One region of the Bacillus sp. CGMCC 1.60114 genome, then DNA from elsewhere that is predicted to be linked to it. Evidence: a T-box and tRNA genes for the amino acid it is inferred to sense, from the RefSeq annotation. Region 1 holds a T-box; the other holds one or more tRNA genes.
What was found. A T-box is a leader RNA that pairs with one kind of tRNA and senses whether it is charged. The one in region 1 lies ahead of argS (arginine--tRNA ligase), so its partner is inferred to be a tRNA-Arg.
Positions count from the first base shown of each region.

Region 2: it has a tRNA-Arg gene. The T-box ahead of argS (arginine--tRNA ligase) is inferred to sense a tRNA for this amino acid. The anticodon was not compared.

Region 1 covers NZ_JBHTHG010000118.1:226,139-231,539, forward strand. The annotation lists gene ACFQZ1_RS22485 (thiol-disulfide oxidoreductase DCC family protein) at 1-172, shown strand, start outside; gene ACFQZ1_RS22490 (BrxA/BrxB family bacilliredoxin) at 257-691, shown strand; gene ACFQZ1_RS22495 (class I SAM-dependent methyltransferase) at 737-1,513, shown strand; T-box leader at 1,554-1,769, shown strand; gene argS (arginine--tRNA ligase) at 1,818-3,506, shown strand; gene ACFQZ1_RS22505 (YjjG family noncanonical pyrimidine nucleotidase) at 3,672-4,361, opposite strand; gene ACFQZ1_RS22510 (PucR family transcriptional regulator) at 4,718-5,401, shown strand, end outside.
Region 2 covers NZ_JBHTHG010000007.1:294,382-299,782, forward strand. The annotation lists gene ACFQZ1_RS04630 (PH domain-containing protein) at 167-781, shown strand; gene ACFQZ1_RS04635 (COG4705 family protein) at 926-2,161, opposite strand; gene ACFQZ1_RS04640 (hypothetical protein) at 2,485-3,054, opposite strand; tRNA gene ACFQZ1_RS04645 (tRNA-Arg) at 3,179-3,252, opposite strand; tRNA gene ACFQZ1_RS04650 (tRNA-Gly) at 3,254-3,327, opposite strand; gene ACFQZ1_RS04655 (metallophosphoesterase) at 3,429-3,935, opposite strand; gene ACFQZ1_RS04660 (XTP/dITP diphosphatase) at 3,949-4,563, opposite strand; gene rph (ribonuclease PH) at 4,574-5,311, opposite strand.

The DNA.
Region 1 (5,401 bases):
AGATGTTTTAGCGAAAGCAATTCCTGCATACTGGGCAATCGTACCATTTATTAAATTATCGATGCTTTTTGGTTTTGGTCAATTTTTATATGATTATATTGCCGAGAGAAGAGGAATTGTCCCCGTCGGACATTGCAAAGACGGGGTTTGCGAACTTCCGAGGAAAAAATAAGAAAGTCATTATGTTTCTTTTGCGTCTATTATTAGAGCATGATATGATGAATCTGGAATGAAAGTTGAAGGAGAGATTAGTAACATGACAAATGCATACGAAGAATACATGCGTCAAATGGTAATTCCAATGCGCCAAGAGTTAGTACGCGCAGGATTTAAAGAATTAACAACAGCAGAAGAAGTACAAGAATATATGGAAAATACAGAAGGGACAACATTAGTTGTTGTAAACTCTGTGTGTGGTTGTGCGGCAGGATTAGCACGCCCTTCAGCTGGCCAAGCGGTTGTACGTTCTGAGAAGCAACCTAACAATCTTGTAACTGTATTTGCAGGTCAAGATAAAGAAGCAACAGCAATGATGCGCTCTTACTTTGATGATATCCCGCCATCTTCACCATCTATGGCTTTATTAAAAGGAAAAGAAGTCGTTCACTTTATTCACCGTCATGAAATTGAAGGTGCAACAATGGAAGAAATTATTAATAACTTAGAACAAGCTTTTGAAAAGCATTGCTAAAAAGGGAGAGATTTTCTCCCTTTTTCTTTGTAATGAGGTGAAAGAATGATTGTAACGACAGCAGGACGAACAAATAAAGAGATGACCACATATGCTGAAAAAATAGCAGCAGATTTACAATGTACTTTTTTAGTGAGAAATGATCATCCTATTTATGAATTACATGAGCAATATAAACAAGATATACTTGTTGTTGGGAAGAACCGATTAGCGATTTATCCGCAAGGAACGGAAGAATCGTTCTTTTTTCATCCAAATTCAGCAATGTTTCGCGTGAAGCGATTAATGCGCGGTGAACATGATCCATTTCTGCAAGCTGCGCAGATAGAAGAAGGGATGACAGTACTGGATTGCACACTAGGTATGGCATCTGATAGCATTGTGGCAAGTTATGCTGTAGGAGAAGCGGGACAAGTTACTGGATTAGAAGGTAATCGCTATATGGCATATTTAATTGAAAAAGGTCTTCAACAGTGGGATGCAGGTGTAACAGAAATTAACGAAGCAATGCAGCGAATTACAGTAAAGCATACGGAGCATTTATCTTTTTTGCAACAATGTGCAGATCATAGCTACGATGTAGTATATTTAGATCCGATGTTTGAAGAAACAGTATTAGAATCAGACGGTATTCGTGGTTTAAAACATTTTGCATTGTACAACGATATTACGGATGAGACAATTAAAGAGGCAAAGCGTGTGGCGCGAAAACGAGTTGTGTTAAAAGACCATTTTCGTAGTACGCGTTTTGAAAAACATAACTTCTTTGTATATAAACGAAAAAGCTCTAAATTTCATTTTGGTGTAATTGAAACTTGCTAATTGTCAGATAATATGTATAATGGACTATAATCAATTGCATAGAAAATCTTGGATGAAGAGAGTAATTATTTTCAGAAGCGATAGCGAGCTAGGGATGGTGAAAGCCTAGTGCAGAGAAAATAATGAAGCGCACTTCGGAGATGCTGCTTGAACGGTGTAGTAGAGTAAGCCGGGGCTCCCTTACCTCGTTATAAACGGGAAAGTGGTTCGTTATGAACAACAAGGGTGGTACCACGGGTGTAAACTCGTCTCTTTTTTAGAAAAGAGGCGAGTTTTTTTATTGATAAAAAGGAGGAAGATACTGATGGAATATAAAATGAAGTTTGCACAGCATGTATTCGATGTATTAGAACCAAGTTTATCATTACAACAAATTGCCGCTTTAATTGAAACACCAAAGCAAGATGAGTTTGGAGATGCAGCCTTTCCTTGTTTCACATTGGCAAAACAATATAAAAAAGCACCAGCAGTTATTGCGCAGGAACTAGCAGATAAATTATCTCACCCATTTTTTACAAAAGTAGAAGCAGTTGGACCATATGTAAATGTGTTCTTCGATCGTCAAACTGTAAGTAATGAAGTGTTAAATGCAATACTAGACGAAAAAGAAGAATATGGGCAGCTGCACTTTGGGCAAGAAAAAACAGTTGTAATTGACTATTCATCTCCTAATATAGCTAAGCCATTTTCGATGGGGCATTTACGTTCTACAATGATTGGAAATGCATTAAAACATATATGTGAAAAGTGTGGTTACGAAGTCGTTGGCATTAACTACGTCGGTGACTGGGGAACGCAGTTTGGGAAACTTATTACAGCCTATAAAAAATGGGGCGATGAAGAACTTGTCAAAGAAGATCCGATTCGTGAGCTATTTAAGTTATACGTACGTTTTCATGAAGAAGTAAAAGAATATCCAGAGTTAGAAGAAGAAGGACGTGCTTGGTTTAAAAAGTTAGAAGATGAAAACCAAGAAGCGGTATATTTATGGAATTGGTTTCGTCATGAATCTTTAAAAGAGTTCTCTCGTATTTACGAACTGCTTGGCGTAGAATTCTCGAATTTTCAAGGCGAGGCATTTTATAATGATAAGATGGATGATCTCGTTTCGCTTCTAGAAGAACACCGTTTACTAGAGGAATCAGACGGAGCACAAGTGGTCAATTTAGAAGCAGAAGGAATGCCGCCATGTTTAATTAAAAAGTCAGATGGTGCTACTATTTATGCAACGCGTGATCTAACAGCTGCATTATATCGTCAAAATACGTATGAATTTGATAAAGCATTATATGTTGTTGGAGAAGAACAAAGCTTACATTTCTCACAATTCTTCACAGTATTAAAAAAATTAGGATTCCAGTGGGTAGAAGGTATGTCTCACGTACCATTTGGACTCATTTTAAAAGACGGTAAGAAAATGTCTACTCGTAAAGGAAAAGTTGTTCTATTAGAAGAAGTGCTAGAAGAAGCAATTTTGCTAGCAAAGCAAAATATTGAAGAAAAGAATTCGAACTTAAAGAACAAAGATGAAGTAGCAAGACAGGTCGGTGTCGGTGCAATTATTTTCCACGACTTGAAAAATGAACGCATGCATAATATCGAATTTTCGCTTGAAAATATGCTGAAATTTGAAGGAGAAACAGGACCATACGTTCAATACACACATGCACGTACTTGTTCGCTATTGAAAAAAAGCGATATAGATATTGAGAAACAAGAATTAAAGTTAACAGATGATATAAGCTGGACAGTGATAAAATTGTTAAATCGCTTTCCGCAAGTCATTGAAACAGCTTTTGTAAAATACGAGCCATCTCATATTGCAAAATATTTACTAGACGTGGCGCAGGCGTTTAATAAATATTATGGTAACGTTCGTATTTTAGAAGAAAACGCACAGAAAGAAAGTAGACTTGCGCTCGCATATGCGGTGGAAATTGTATTAAAAGAAGGTTTACGTTTGCTTGGGATGGAAGCGCCTGAGGAGATGTAGAGGATATGAAAGAGAAGGGAATTGAGTGTTTATCAATTTCTTTCTCTTTTTTATTTATAACATTTCAGCTAATTAGTAAACATGGATTAATTTTATAAAATAAAAGAGGCTGTACTCAAAACGAGTTTTAAATCATTTTGAGACAACCGCTGTCTTAAGGTATATCTATTTTTTTAGTATATTTTTAAGCTCCATCAAATTTGAAATCTCAAAAGTAGGTTTCAATCCTAATGTATTTACAATTTTATTAGGATTAAACCAGCACGTATCTATACCAAAATTGATCCCGCCTTGTATATCAGAAGTTAAGCTATCTCCTACCATCAATACCTTGCTCTTGTCAGTGTGCTGTATATTGTTTAAAGCGTGTTCAAATATTTTAGGGTCTGGCTTTGATGCCTCAACATCCTCAGAGACTACGATATCTTCAAAGTATTTTGCTATAATAGATTTTCTTATTCTATGATCCTGAACATCTTTAAGACCATTAGTAATTATAGTAAGTCTATAATCTTTATGTAGACTTTCTACAAGGTCTATACTCTCATCGTATAAAAAAGATGCATAAGATAAATGTTTCATATATAATTGTGCAAATTCAACTTCATCAAATTCAGCATTTAATTTATTTGATAACCGTTTAAATCTTTCAACATTTAATTTTTTCTGAGTAATAAGTCCATCCTCAAGCTCTTTCCATATAGCTGTATTTATATCCTTGTATACTTTCAAATGATGATTTTCATCATATTCTATATTAAACGCAAGCATAGTATTTTTAAGAGCATCTTTTTCAGATTTTTTAAAATCAAATAAAGTCTCATCTGCATCAAATATTATAATCTCGTACTTCATACTAATCCTCCAAATATAGTTAGTTTTTCTAGTTATCACATACAAACTTTTTTATAAAAAAGTCTTGTCAACGTACTTATATGATGTCCTATAGCATTTTGTTACAAAATGTCATAACAAGTAAAATACGAATCTAGTTTTATATAAAATACTTATTATGCTATACAACACTTTATAAATTACAGTATTTATAAAGTGTTGTATAGGACATATGTCATACTAAACAGGGGTATGAGAAAACTTGAGCACAGGAAAATTACCTGTATTTAGTTTTTTATATTTTGTATAATTTAAAATTTTCAAATAAAATATTATTAGAATTAAAGTTTCTAAACTCTAAAGAGGTGTACGATAAAATGAATACTGGGGTTAATTTATCAGTAAAGGAAATCTTAAAGCATAGGCATTTTCAAAATGCAAAAGTGATAGCAGGGAAAGCCGGCCTTTGCCGAACGGTAAAGTGGCTACATATTATGGAAATACCTCGAATTGGAAATCTCTTAAACGGAAATGAACTTATCCTTTCTACAGGAGTTGGATGGAAAGGAGATAAAGAAGTTTTTCTTTCATTACTTAAAGAATTTATTGATGCGAATGCTGCAGGACTTTGTATTGAATTAGGAATGTATATGACTGACGTGCCACAAGAAATTATAGAATTAGCCGATTGTCATGATTTCCCATTAATTGTTTTCTATCATGAAGTACGGTTTGTTGATATTACACAAGATGTACATACTCTTTTATTGAAAAAACACTATCAAATGATTTCAGATTTAGAAGACTATTCACATCAGTTAAATCGGTTGCTTCTTACATCTAACTCACAATCAAAAATCTTGCAACTGTTACACGATTATTTACAAATGACAGTATTGTATCGTTCAAAAGAAGGTGAAATCCAAATTATTTCCGAAAAAATGCCTGATGAACAAGAGAAAATCATTAAATTTTTAAGAGGGGATAACGTACAAAAGGACGTAACTATTTTTTGTCAATCAATACAAGCTTTAGATCAAAAATTTGCAGACCTCTTCGTC
Region 2 (5,401 bases), on a different contig from region 1:
CGCTTCGCCTTTGTTACCTTTATTATAAAATCTTTAGAAATAGTTACCATCGAACTTCCTTACATACACCTTACAAAATTGTAAGATTTATCAAAAAAAGACTTCTCTCATGTTATAATAAACTTGAAATGATTCAGAAATTTCAAAACGAAAGGGCGATAATACAATGTTTAAAAAAGTAGCAGCTGATATGCTTGGTTTAAGTGATATTGGGTCCGTTATTACCCCTGCTGATTATGATAAAGTAGATGCTGATGATTATGTCATGCATGAAGAAAACGAAAAAATTTATTTTTTAATCAAATCAAAAACAGATGAGTATTGCTTTACAAATACAGCTCTTATTCACGTTGATGGCACGAGCGCAGTAAGTAAGAAACGTACACTTCGCCGTTATAATTACAACACGCATAAAATTTCTAACGTTCTGCTCGAAACAGCAGGGACAGTAGATTTAGATATTGAGATTAAATTTAATATGGGCGGAGAGCATTACTCCATCGACATACATAAAAAACATATTGAAGAAGTAAAAGATTTATATAAAGCGCTTCTGAAGATCGCAGAAATCACTCACGAAAATGACATCGCAACGCAATACGCACATAAGAGCTTGGAAATGGCCTCTTCTACATTAGGCAACGTAAGAAATGCCGAAGTAGATGTAGCAGCACAGTTTAAAGAAATTAATCAAATTGCGTTCAATTGGCTTGTTGATACAAAGAAACAATATAATGTAAAAGATTTTGGCTTTGTATTTGAGAAGTTTATTAACAATTAACCTAAACTAATTTTGCTTTTCATTCTTTTTCTAATTACTATAGTTTTTCTGTAAAATTCATTGAAAACATAAAAAAACTGCACCCCAATTGTTAGTTGCGTCTAACAATTGGGGTGCAGTTCAGATTTACGATTCCTAAAATTTTTATTTATCCGCTCCATTTATGACACTAAGCGAATTGTTAAGTGCAGATTTGCACTTGTTGACATCAGGGTTTGATGAACGAACTGCCGCTAATACACTGTCAATAGTTCCATCAATTTCAGTCCATGTTGTGCCATCTATTTTCCTAAGTTTAGGCTCCGATACGTCCCATTCATGTTCCAAATCGTCAGCCCCTTTTTTCGCCGAAGTAAAGTCATTTGAATTTACATGGTTTAGCATATCACTTTCGATTTTAACAAAATCTGTTAATTGTCCAGCCAATGTAGTTTGTGTAGCATCGGTTTGCGGCGCTATATGATTACTGCACCAAACATAACCACCTATACCAACAACTAAGAACATGCATAGTACCACAATGGTTTGTGTCAAAACATTTTTCTTGTTTCCATTTGCTTGGTTTGTTTCTGCTGTATCACTTTTTGTCTTTGTATCAACTTTTGTAACAGCAAGAAAAACGATTATCGCTAAAATAGCTATTAGAAAAATCACACTAGTAACTGTTGTCCCCAAACCTAACCCGCCATTATTTTTTGGTTGAGATAGGTAATCTCCTAATGATGCTCCGAGTGGACGAGTAAGAATATACGCAATCCAAAACGCTAATATTCCATCAAGTTTCAAAAATTTCCATGCCAAAAATACACAACCAATTATAAGAACGACTATTATTCCTGTACGAAGATAACCAAGACCGAGTTGTTCAGAATATAAATCTCCGACTCCTGTTCCAAGTGCAAATGTGAAAAGAATGGTCAGCCAATAGAAAACTTCTCTTTTTCTTGTATAAACCGAGTGTATCGAGAGTGTTTTTTCACTGAGATACCAAAAAAGAAAAGTTAAACCTAGCAGTACGGAGAAAACTACCGTACTAACCTCAAGAGGTACTCCCATACTGTCTGTCAAATTATCAGTTACCAACGTTCCAAATACACTTATAAGAACAACAGTTAGCCAATAAATGCCTGGAACATATTTAGTTGCTCTGAATTGAAGATACAATGCAACGAAAAACGCTATTCCCATAATTATGGTAGTGAGAGTTAAACCAAATCCAAGGTTGAAATTTAGGAAATCAGCAAATGTTTCACCGACAGTTGTGCATAAAATTTTGATTATCCAGAAGAAGATCATGACTTCTGGAACCTTATTCAACATCTGTCGGCCTAGTGACGGGGCGGCAACGACTTCATCAGAAGCAGATAGATTTTTTGCCAATGAACTCATCTCCTTTTTATTGTATTTAAACCGATAATCAATGTCTCAAACCATTTCATGATTCTCGTTTATTTATTTGATGATTACTACAAGCTAGTCCCTATTTTAATATCTTTTAATGAAATTCGTCTGAAAATCTAATTAGATTTAAATGAGAACTTTATTAAAATTAATGTAACATCATAGAAGAGAAAAGCATTCTTTATAGTACGTTCTCTTCTGAGGGAGTTAAAAAACAAAAAAATAACAATCATTTAACACTAAAAAAGCATCGGTTTTATCACCAATGCTTTACTTTTTTATCATATTAAATAATACAATTACTATTTCTTATTTAAATCAAATCGAGCTATTTCTTTACCATCTAACGTCACTAATAGTGAAGCATCTAAAGCGTTATTCTCAAGTTTTTTCAATGCTTCTTTTGCTGGAACTCTTAGTGGAACTTGCGAGTTTTCTTCACTTACACCTAAATCAAAAGTTAGAATATATTCCCCACTTTTACCAGGTTTGATTTCTCCGCTAAAGGAACTTCCAAAACCTACACCCGATCCTTCATATGCAGAGGGGTCAAAAATATTAAAGCCAACTATTCCTTTGGAAGTATTCACCAATTTATCATTAGGTTCAATTTTCACTTGTAAACCTTTATCGCCAAATCCTCCAATTTTTTGCTTCCCATTATTTTTAATTTTAAACTCATAATATAATGCCGTTGGTACAAGCTCCTGCCCTTTCTTATCACCTTCTGTTATTCCTATCGCACCAACCTTATTTTTATCGGTAACTATATCAACTTTTGCATTTACAAGTTCTAAAGATAGTGTAGACGAGCAAGCTGTCAAAAGAGTCAAAAGCGATATAAAGCCTAAAAGCATTATAAATCGTTTCATTTCAAATCCCCCTTTTAACCATTCCTACACTCGGATTACTACCATTTTACTGGATCAAGCAAAAAAGAATACATTTAAAACAAACAAAAAACCTTGTTATCAAAAGATAACAAGGTTTTTTTAGCGTCCCAGGAGAGATTCGAACTCCCGACCGACGGCTTAGAAGGCCGTTGCTCTATCCTGCTGAGCTACTGGGACATGGAGCGGGTGAAGAGAATCGAACTCTCGACCAGAGCTTGGAAGGCTCTTGTTTTACCACTAAACTACACCCGCATGATATGAAATTTTTTCTAATGTCTCATCGACAGTTCTTATTATATTATTACCAATAATTAAAGTCAACATTTTTTTAAAATAGGGTGAAGAAAAATTTTTCACCCTATTTTAAACGTTTTTTCCGCTACAGTTGCACCATCTAATGTAAGAAAACGAATCTCTATTTCGCTTTCTTGTATTTCTAATAAAGCAAATGTTTTTTCTCTTCGCGAGCGCGGCAAAAGAATACTTCCTGGATTGATAAACAATATATCGTCTATGATTTCTGCTCCCAATATATGCGAATGACCGAAGCAAACAACATTTGCCTCAGCTTCTTTAGCACGATATAAAAGTGTTTGCAGCGTCATTTTAATATTGTATAAATGGCCATGCGTTACAAGAAAACGTGTGCTTTGTACATCTGCGATGATGTCATTTGAAAAATCACCAGCAAAATCACAATTTCCTTTCACTACATGAAATCCTTCTAGTTCAGAATGCTGAGATGTTAATTCAGAATCACCGCAATGAATCATTACATCTACGTTTCCCTCATATTGCTCTTTTAATTGCTTTAACTCTTTCACAGAACCGTGACTGTCGCTCACAATTAACGCCTTCATCGGTTTCGCTCCCTTATTGTTCTTCTCCTAAAAACCATACTGGAATTTTTTCTTCTAATTTTCGAAGAGCACGCCCGCGATGACTAATTTTATTTTTCTCATCGGATGATAATTCTGCCATTGCGCTTTTGTATTCTTCTACATAAAAGATTGGATCATAACCAAAGCCATTTTCCCCGCGCTGTTGTTCTAAAATTTTCCCTTCACACGTTCCGTTTACAATCAATGGTTTTTTATCTTCTTGTGGAAACGCAACGGCTAATGCGCAATAAAAACGTGCTGTACGTTTCTCCATTGGAATACCCTTTAATTCTTCTAGAACCTTTTGAATGTTAGCTTGATCATCCTTTTCCTCTCCTGCATAACGAGCAGAGCGAACTCCTGGTTTCCCCTGCAGGGCATCTACAATTAAACCCGAATCATCCGCAATGACAATTTCATCTAACTGTTTACATAGATGTTCCGCTTTTAAAATGGCATTCTCTTCAAACGTTTCACCAGTTTCTTCTACTTCTTCAATATGAGGAAAATCATAAAGTGATTTTACTTCTAAATCAAACTTTTCAAATAGCTCCGCAAATTCACGTACTTTCCCCGCATTCTTTGTCGCTACTACAACTTGTTTCATATTTTCGCCTCTATTCCATATGAGTTACAATATCGCCTAAAGCTTCTTTTTGCATTTCAATAAGCTGTAAAATTCCATGTTCCGCTGCATCAAGCAATTCATTCAATTCACTGCGGCTAAATGTCGCTTCTTCTCCTGTACCTTGCACTTCAACAAAATGCCCTTTTCCTGTCATAATAACATTCATATCGACATTCGCCTTAGAATCTTCTACATAATTTAAATCTAACACAACACCATGCTCATCAACGATTCCAACAGACGTTGCTGCCAAGTAATCTTTCACTGGAATTTTCGATACTTTTCCTGCTGCTACAAGCTTCTCAAAGGCTAATACCATTGCAACATACGCACCGGTAATAGAAGCTGTTCTCGTTCCACCGTCAGCTTGAATGACGTCACAGTCAATCCAAACCGTTTTTTCACCAAGCGCTTCTAAATCAACCACAGCACGTAATGCTCGTCCTATTAAACGTTGAATTTCCATTGTGCGCCCTGTTACTTTTCCTTTACTCGATTCACGAATGGTACGCTGTTCTGTTGCACGAGGAATCATGGAATACTCAGCTGTAACCCATCCCTTTCCTTCCCCTCTCATAAACGGCGGAACCCTTTCTTCAATCGTTGCTGTACAAATAACTTTCGTATCGCCAACTTCAATCAATACTGATCCTTCTGGATGTTTTAAATAATTCGTATGAATATGTACACGGCGCAAATCTGATGCTTGTCTACCATCTACTCGCATAAAAATAACCCCCTTATAACTGCTACATGTTAGTATAGCCCATTTAAAAATTATGTTATGTATGACAATAAAAGAAGGGGAGTTCCCCTT